DNA from 2 places in the Streptomyces cynarae genome. Region 2 is predicted to be linked to the other one. Evidence: riboswitches for the same ligand, from Rfam matches in the RefSeq annotation. Region 2 holds a riboswitch; the other holds the start of a gene.

What was found. Region 2 has a riboswitch for cobalamin ahead of N8I84_RS10255 (cobalamin biosynthesis protein). Riboswitches for the same ligand answer to the same signal wherever they lie in the genome.
Region 1: it holds a riboswitch for cobalamin, as region 2 does, so the genes downstream of both, N8I84_RS30045 (Nickel transporter NicT) here and N8I84_RS10255 (cobalamin biosynthesis protein) in region 2, are expected to answer to the same signal.

The regions. Positions count from the first base shown of each region.
Region 1 covers NZ_CP106793.1:6,604,887-6,609,247, forward strand. The annotation lists gene N8I84_RS30030 (TOBE domain-containing protein) at 1-234, opposite strand, end outside; gene N8I84_RS30035 (hypothetical protein) at 354-941, shown strand; gene N8I84_RS30040 (YcnI family protein) at 982-1,737, shown strand; gene N8I84_RS30045 (Nickel transporter NicT) at 1,759-2,862, opposite strand; cobalamin riboswitch at 2,891-3,100, opposite strand; gene N8I84_RS30050 (ArsR/SmtB family transcription factor) at 3,192-3,539, shown strand; gene N8I84_RS30055 (hypothetical protein) at 3,564-4,361, opposite strand, start outside.
Region 2 covers NZ_CP106793.1:2,169,114-2,173,474, reverse strand. The annotation lists gene N8I84_RS10260 (cobyric acid synthase) at 1-1,248, opposite strand, end outside; gene N8I84_RS10255 (cobalamin biosynthesis protein) at 1,245-2,201, opposite strand; cobalamin riboswitch at 2,302-2,442, opposite strand; gene N8I84_RS10250 (DUF397 domain-containing protein) at 2,537-2,812, shown strand; gene N8I84_RS10245 (hypothetical protein) at 2,713-3,021, shown strand; gene N8I84_RS10240 (hypothetical protein) at 3,115-3,330, opposite strand; gene N8I84_RS10235 (inorganic phosphate transporter) at 3,344-4,361, opposite strand, start outside.

The DNA.
Region 1 (4,361 bases), 4.4 Mb from region 2:
GGTGACGATCCCCGGGAAGGCGTTGCGGACAGAGGTGTACGAGGGGGCGTCCTCCTCGCCGGTGCCGCCGCGCGCCAACTCCACCGAGAACGCGGCAAGGTCCCTGCCGTCGATGACCCGCCGCCCGCTCTCGTCGCGCCGCGTCGCCACCCGCCCCGCGTCCGCCCACCGCCGCGCGGTGTCCGGGCTCACCCCGAGCAACCGGGCGGCCTGGCCGATTGTGTAGGACTGCATGCGCGCCACGATAGGCGCCCTCGCCACCCCCTCCACAACGCGCCCCACGCCGCCCCCGGCACGCCGGATCTGCGGAAACGGACATGATCGCGGGTGTCCGCATGGGAGGATCCCACCCCATGGACGTGTCCTGGACGGTGCGGAGCCTGCGCGCGGCGGTGTTCGCCGTCCTGTGCGTGCTGCTCGCCGTCGGCGGACACACGCTGGCCACCGGCGCGGTGCCGCCGGTGTGGGCGGACGCGGCGGGGTTCCTGCCCGTGTTCGCCGCCGGTGCGGCGCTCGCCGGGCGTGAGCGCTCGCTGCCCGGTATCGCCCTCGCGATGCTCCTCGTCCAGGGCGGGCTCCATCTGGCCTTCGACGCGGCCGAGCCGGCACAGATGCCGATGGGCATGCCGGGCATGGCGCACGGCATGCCCATGGCCGCCCCGCCGCACGCCATGACCTCGCACGCCGTCGTCGCGCACCTGGCCGCCGCCCTGCTGGCCTCCTGGTGCCTGCGGCGCGGCGAGGCCGCCCTGTGGTCGCTGCTGCGCAAGGCCGCCGCCTTCGTCCCGCGTCTCGCCGTCCGATGGCGTACGGCACCGCTGCCCGCGTACGTCAGGCCGCCGCGCCCGTACGCCCGCCGACGCCGGCTCCCCGGACAGGCGCTGCTCCGCCACGCCCTCCACCGGCGCGGCCCGCCCCCGGCGGTCCCGTACACCGTCTGAACCCCCCAAGACCCAGCACTAGTACGGAGCTTGCCCACCCATGTCCCCGATGCGTACCACCCTGCGCCGCGCCACCACCGTCGCCGCACTCGCCGCCGCCGGTGTCCTCACCGCGGCCGGCGCGGCCTTCGCCCATGTCACCGTCCACCCCGAGAGCTACGCGAAGGGCGCCACCGACGGTGTGCTGACCTTCCGGGTGCCCAACGAGGAGGACACCGCCGCGACCACCAAGGTGCAGGTCTTCCTGCCCACCGACCACCCGATCCTGGGCGTGCTGGTCAGTCCGCAGGACGGCTGGACGGCGCAGGTGACCACCACCAAGCTCAAGACCCCGGTCAAGACGGACGACGGCACCATCACCGACGCGGTCTCCCAGATCACCTGGACCGGCGGCCGCATCCGGCACGGCCAGTACCAGGACTTCAACGTCGCCTTCGGTCAACTTCCGGAGAACGCCGACCAGTTGACGTTCAAGACGCTGCAGACCTACTCCGACGGAAATGTCGTCCGCTGGATCGAGGAGGCCCAGAAGGGGCAGGACGAGCCGGAGAACCCGGCGCCGGTGCTCCAGCTGACCGCCAAGGGCACGGCGGAGGGCGCCGGTTCCACCGCGGCTCCCGCAGGCACCGAGGAGAAGCCGAGTGCCACCACGACGAAGGTCGCGGCCACCAGTGACTCCACCGCCCGCGGGCTCGGCATCGCCGGTCTGGTCGTCGGTGTCCTGGGCCTTGCCGCCGCGGTCTTCGCGATCGCCCGCGGCCGCAGCGGCGCCTCCGCTTCCTCCAGCGGCGAGTGACCGGCCACCGCCCCGCCGGCGTCAGTTGCCGTCGGCGGGGCGGGGAGCCCAGCGCTCCTCCACCTTGGCCAGCCGCCAGTACGTGAGGGCCGCCGCCCACACCACCAGGAACAGCCCCACGATGACGAAGCCCACGTTGTCGAGGTCGAGCCCGGCGATCCAGCCCGTCACCGCGTCCCGCAGGTCCAGCTTGTCGTGGAGCACTCCGACCAGCTCGATCGTGCCGATCAGGAAGGCCACCGCGATCGACAGCCCGGTGATGGTGAGGTTGTAGAACACCTTGCGCACCGGATTCGAAAAGGCCCACTGATACGCGAAGTTCATGAACGTGCCGTCGAGGGTGTCGAACAGGCTCATCCCGGCCGCGAACAGCAGCGGCAGGCACAGGATCGCGTACCAGGGCAGCCCGGCCGCCGCCCCGCTGCCCGCCATCACCATCAGAGTGACCTCGGTAGCGGTGTCGAAGCCCAGGCCGAACAGGAAGCCGAGCGGGAACATCTGCCCGGGGCGGCTGATGGACCGGGTGAAGCGGCCGAGGATCCGGTTCATGAAACCCCGGGAGTCCAGGTGGGTTTCCAGCTCCTTCTCGTCGTACGTCCCCGCCCGCATCGCCCGGAACACCCGCAGGATGCCCATCAGCGCCACCAGGTTGAGGGCCGCGATGAGATAGAGGAACGAGCCGGAGATCGTCGTGCCCAGCACGCCGAGCACCTGGTGCGTACGGGAGTTCTCGTTCATCAGGCGCCCGGCCAGCTGGGTGCCTCCGGCGATCAGCGCGGCGAGCACCACCACCACGCTGGAGTGCCCGAGCGCGAACCAGAACCCGACCGACACCGGACGCTTGCCGTCCGCCATCAGCTTGCGGGTGGTGTTGTCGATGGCCGCGATGTGGTCGGCGTCGAAGGCGTGCCGCATGCCCAGCGTGTACGCGGTGACACCGAGCCCGATGCCGAACGCCTTGGAGCCCATCTGGTAGTGCTCGGGCACCACCAGCAGGAACAGCACGCCGAACGCGGCCACGTGCAGGGCGGCGATCACCGCCAGCAGCCCGGCGGTCCGCAGGGTGTCCTCGCGTCGCCAACGGAAGGAGGCGGCCTCGGGCAGGGCAGGGTCGGTCAGGGTCATACGGTCAGGCTCCAGCACCTCGTGGATCACTTCGTGAGATGCCGTGGCCGGTCTCCTGGCTGACGGATCACCGCGCCCGCCCCTACCTTCCCGGCCGACGTGCAGCCAGTGGCGCCACCCGCTGGAGGCGGGCGGCACGGGACGGGAACTCCCCGATCACAGTGGCGAGGGCCGCTCCGGCCTGAGTCCCTGGGGACTTTCACCGGTCTTCCCGAACACCACGGCCCGGCCACCTTAGGGCCGGGGCGGCGACGCCTGCAAGGCTGCACAGTTGCGCAGGTATCCGTAGGTATCCAAGATCACACGGGGGCGCCTGGGAGAATGTGCGCATGCATCTCGTCCCCGCCGACCGCGCCGGCAGGCGCACCATCGACGGCCACCGGGTCTGCGAGGCCATCGAGGCCATCGGTGCCCCCGAGGCCGTACGCACCTGGGCCGACCGCTTCTCGCTGCTGGCCGACCCCGGCCGGCTCGCCCTGCTGCTGGCCCTGCACCGGGCCGGGCCGCTCGCCGTCTCCGACCTGGCGGTGGCGACGGGTATGAACGACCCGGCCGTCTCGCAGGCGCTGCGGCTGCTGCGGACGGCCGAGGTGGTGGCGGGTGAGAAGGAGGGGCGGATCGTCCGCTACCGGGTGATCGACCCCGTGGTGAACGAGCTGCTCAAGCAGGTGACCTGAGGACGGATCGGTTCCTCGGACGGCTCACTTCCCGTGCGAGGCCGGGTCCTTCTGCGGTGCCAGGTGGATGTCCTGGCTCGACAGCGTCAGCGGCGACTCGGTGAAGGCGCGCAGCCGGACACGGACGCCCTTCCCGGGGACGGTGAAGCCCTTGCCCGGCGCCTGGATCCGGTAAGTGGCGGTGGCGTGGGCGCCGACGGACGACGGACCCTGGAGCACCTTCCACCAGAGGCTCTCGCCGTGGCCGGTCGTCATCATGAAGTGGGGCTGGACGGCGGAGTCGCCGGTGTTGTTCACACGGACGGTGAGCGTCTTGACGGTCGCGGCCTTCCGGGTGGAGCCGACGGTCTGCATGCGCAACGGCGGTTGTCCGGTCGCCGCAAGCGTCGCGGCCACCAGGGCCGGTGCCACCAGGGCCCCGGCCAGCACCGTGCGGGCCGTCCGCCGGCCGTGCAGCAGCCGGGGCTGCCACGCGGTGGCGAACGCGGAGGGCGGCGCGGTGACCGCCGCAGCCAGCCACAGCGGCGTCATCATCAGGTAGTAGCCGTCCTGCGAACGGGTCGCCAGGAAGAACGCGCACCAGGGCAGCACGGTCGCTGCCGGACCCAGCCGGCGCACGAACAGCACGAACAGGGCCAGCAGACCCGCCGCCAGCAGCATGCTCGCGTGCGAGTACCAGGACAGGCGGTCGCTGCCGTCGGTGTAGTAGAGGGAGATGCCGACCAGGCCCTGGCCGTGGATGGTCGCACCCTGGGTGAACGGCAGCACGATGCCCTCGATCCAGGTGCGCGGCTCGGTCACGATGAAGTACCCGTTGATCAG
Region 2 (4,361 bases):
GACCCGGCAGCCGTCCAGGAAGGGTGTGCCGCCGGTGACTTCGGCGACCCCGTGGTGGATCTCGTACCCTTCGACGGGCTCGCCGAGGGCTTCCCCCGCCGGCCGGGTGAGGGTCTTCTCGCGGGCGAACCGCACCCGCACGGGCAGCACTCCGAGCCCTTGGACACTGCCGACGCGCGACTCGACCTCGTCCTCGATGTGCTCGCCGAGGATCTGGAAGCCGCCGCAGACGCCGAGGATCGGCCGCCCTTCCGCGGCCCTTCGGACGAGGGCGTCCGCGAGGCCGCGCTCGCGCAGCCACTCCAGGGCGCGGACGGTTCCCCGGGTTCCCGGGATCACGACGAGGTCGGCGTCCGCCAGCTCCTCCGGCCGGTCCACGAACCGGACGACCACACCCGGCTCGGCGGCCAGCGCGTCCACGTCCGTGAAGTTGGACATGAGGGGGATCGCGCAGACGGCGACGCGCAGCACGTCCTCACCGACGGGGGCGGTCACCTCGGACTCGCGGACCGCGCCCCGCAGGGACACCCTGAGCCCGTCCTCCTCGTCGATCCCGAGCCCGTGCCGGAACGGCAGGACTCCGTAGGTGCGCCGCCCGGTGAGGTCCCGCAGCATGTCGAGGCCCGGTTCCAGCAGGCTGACGTCCCCGCGGAACTTGTTGACCAGGAATCCGGCGACGAGCTCCTGGTCCTGGGGCGAGAGCAGCGCCACCGTCCCGAAGAAGGACGCGAAGACACCGCCGCGGTCGATGTCGCCGACGACGAGCACGGGTAGCCGGGCGTTGCGGGCGATCCCCATGTTCACGATGTCGGTGCGCCGCAGGTTGATCTCCGCCGGGCTGCCGGCCCCCTCACAGATCACCGCGTCATACGTGCCCCGCAACTCGGCGAGGCAGTCCAGCACGGTGCCGAGGAGCCGCTGCTGCCGACCCCCGTGGTACCCGCGCGCGCTCAGTTCACCGACCGGCTTGCCCAGCAGCACGACCTGGCTGCTCTGCTCGCCGCCCGGCTTGAGCAGCACGGGGTTCATCAGCGCGGTCGGCTCGATACGGCACGCCTGGGCCTGCATGGCCTGCGCCCGCCCGATCTCGGCGCCCTCGCGGGTGACGAAGGAGTTCAGGGACATGTTCTGCGCCTTGAACGGCGCGACCTCGACCCCCTGCCGTACGAGCCAGCGGCAGATACCGGCGGTGACGACGCTCTTGCCGGCGTCGGAGGTGGTACCGGCGACGAGGAGTCCGCCGCTCATGACGTCCGTCCCTTCGCGAGAAGCCTTCGGGCCGCCAGGCGCCCGGCGACCGTGATGCCGAGCGCGAGCCCGCTCACGCGCCGGGAGAGCCGTACGGCCCGCTCGATGTCGTCCGTACGGACGGCGCGCCCGGCCGCGTTGAGCACGGGCCGGTGCTCCACGCGCCCCCCGTACGACAGCGTTCCGCCCAGCCGCACACCCAGGGCGCCCGCGAACGACGCCTCCACGGGCCCGGCGTTGGGGCTCGGGTGCTTCGCGGCGTCGGCGCGCCAGGCGCGTACCGCGCCCCGCGGATCGGGGCCCGCCGCTGCCGCGAGAACGGCGGTGAGCCGTGCTCCCGGCCATCCCGCGACGTCGTCGAGGCGCGCCGAGGCCCATCCGTAGCGCCGGTAGCGGGGCGACTTGTGCCCGACCATGGCGTCGAGCGTGTTGACGGCGCGGAAACCCACGAGACCGGGCACCCCGGCGACGGCTCCCCAGGCGAGCGCGCCCACCACGGCGTCGGAGGTGTTCTCGGCGACGGACTCGACGACCGCCCGGGCGATCCCGTCCGCGTCCAGCGCCTGCGGGTCCCGCCCGCACAGATGCGGCAGCCGGGCGCGTGCGGCCTCGACGTCCCCCGCCTCCAGGGCGCGCCCGATGGCGCCTGCCTCCCGGGCGAGCGACGTGCCCCCGACCACGGCCCAGGTGGCGGCAGCAGTCAGGGCCGTGGCGGCGGTACGGGAGGGACGTACGGCGGATGCGGCGAGCGCCGCCGCTGTCACGGCACCCCCGGCGCAGACGGCGGTGTGCAGTGCGCCCCACCCGCGGTGGTCCCGCCACAGCACCCGTTCCACGGCCGCCGCGGCCCGCCCGAACGCGGCGACCGGATGCCCGCGGCGTGGATCGCCCAGCAGGAGGTCGCCGAGGAGGCCGGCGGCGGCGCCGTACGCGAAGACGCGATCGGCACCCATCGGCTCAGCCGACCGTGCGGTCGGACAGTGCTCGGTGACAGAACCTCAATCGGCAGCCGCGCATGGCGATATGTCCTCACTCAGGGTGTCCACGCCCTGGTTCGACGAGACCGGCGGCGAGAGTTCCTGGCTCCCGGGGAGTTCTTCCCCGGTGACAGTGGCGGGACCGCGCCGGACTCGCACCGGCTTCCTCTCCTGCCGCCGTACTGGCTCCGGCAGTCCACCACGCACCCAGAACAGCCGTCAACTTGCTCTTGACCTGCGACGCTGTGGTGTGCTGAGTCCCACACCACTGAAATCGCGTCAGTTGCCCGAATCGCGCCTTTGGTTGTGAAGTGACGGTCCCAGTAGGTGGTCCAGGGGCGTGCGTTCCGGCGCGTGACTCGAAACGGCGCACCGGTCCGGTGCTCGTCTTTCGCCGTACGGCGGGGTGTGCTTTGCTGGCCGGACTCGAGAAACCCGGCAGTGGACGGCGTCCGAGCGAACCGTCCAGAGGACGGGAGGGACCCACATGGGGGACAGGGCCAAGGAATTCTCGGCAGGCGCGGGAGGTCCCCACGCGCCGCACCCCTCGCTGGCGGCAGCGGCTCCGCTGGCACTCTTCTCCCTGACGACGGGGATGTTCGCAGTCGGCATCGGTGCGCTGGCGGCGCTGCTGGTGCCCGGGACCCCGGCGCGGGCCCTCGTGTGGCTGGTGGTCACCATCGCGGCCGCCGCCTGCGCGGGCCTGTGGTGGGGCCTCACCCCGGTCGCGGAGCGTCTCCGTGTCCTGGGCCGGGCGACGGCGGCCGTCCGGCAACGCGACTCGCGGACCCCTTGACCTCGGTAACGCGAGAAACCCCCGCAGCGACACCGCTGCGGGGGTGACGCGCAGCGACAGCGCTGCGTGTGCGATTCCGAAGTGCTCCGGCCGTCAGGCGACGATCAGATGGATACCGTACGCGACCGCAGCCGCGCAGGCCGCGAAGCAGGCGTAGGCGCCGGTCGCCGCCAGGGCGGCCGCGCCGCCCCGGGCCGAGTCCTTCTTGGTGAGGCCCACGACGCCCAGGGTGAACAGGGCCACCAGGGCCACGGTGACCCCGAGGCTGACGCCGAAGACGGAGCCGAGGGCTGCCCAGTCGATCTTCATGAGTGGTGATTCCTTAAACCGTGGCGGCGGGGGCCGGCTCCGCGGAGGGGCCGTCAGGGGCCGGGATCGTGGCCTGCAGGTCGGTGGTGGCGTCCGTGTCCGCCGGGGCGGTGCCGGGCGCCGCGCTGTCGGCCGCGGCGACGGGGCCCGCCGGGGGCGGGATGACCGCCGCGATCGCCGCGGTGACGACGCCCGCGGGCTCCGTCTCGATGTCGTTGACGTTGTCCACCGTGACCGGCTTGCGGCGCGACAGGGTCCAGATGACCCCGGCGCCGGCGACCAGCAGCACGCCGGTGGCGACCGTGCCCCAGGTGCCCTGCTTGGTGAGGAGTTCGGCGCCCGCGCCGACCAGGCCGGCCGCCGGGAGCGTCAGAACCCACGCGGTCAGCATCCGGGTCGCGGTGGACCAGCGGACCACGCCGCCCTTGCGGCCGAGGCCCGCGCCCATGACGGCGCCGGAGCAGACCTGGGTGGTGGAGAGGGAGAAGCCGAGGTGCGAGGAGGCGAGGATCGCGGTCGCCGCGCTGGTCTGTGCGGCGAAGCCCTGCTGCGGCGCCAGGTCCGTCAGGCCCTTGCCGAGGGTGCGGATGATGCGCCAGCCGCCCAGGTAGGTGCCGAGCGCGATGGCCAGACCGGCCGAGACGATGACCCAGGTGGGAGGGTTCGAGCCGGGGGCGATGACACCGCCGGTGACCAGGGCCAGCGTGATGATGCCCATCGTCTTCTGCGCGTCGTTCGTGCCGTGGGCCAGGGAGACCAGGCCCGCCGAGGCGATCGAGCCGGCCCGGTAGCCCTTCGCGGTCGCCTTCTCGTCGGCGCGGCTGCCGATCACGTACGACAGGCGGGTGGCGAGCATCGAGGCGAGGCCCGCCACGAGCGGCGCGGCCACCGCGGGGATCAGGACCTTGGTGACGATCGTCGAGCCGTTCACCGCGGACCAGCCGGCCGAGGTGACGGCGGCACCGATCAGACCGCCGAAGAGGGCGTGGGAGGAACTGGACGGCAGACCCAGGAGCCAGGTCAGCAGGTTC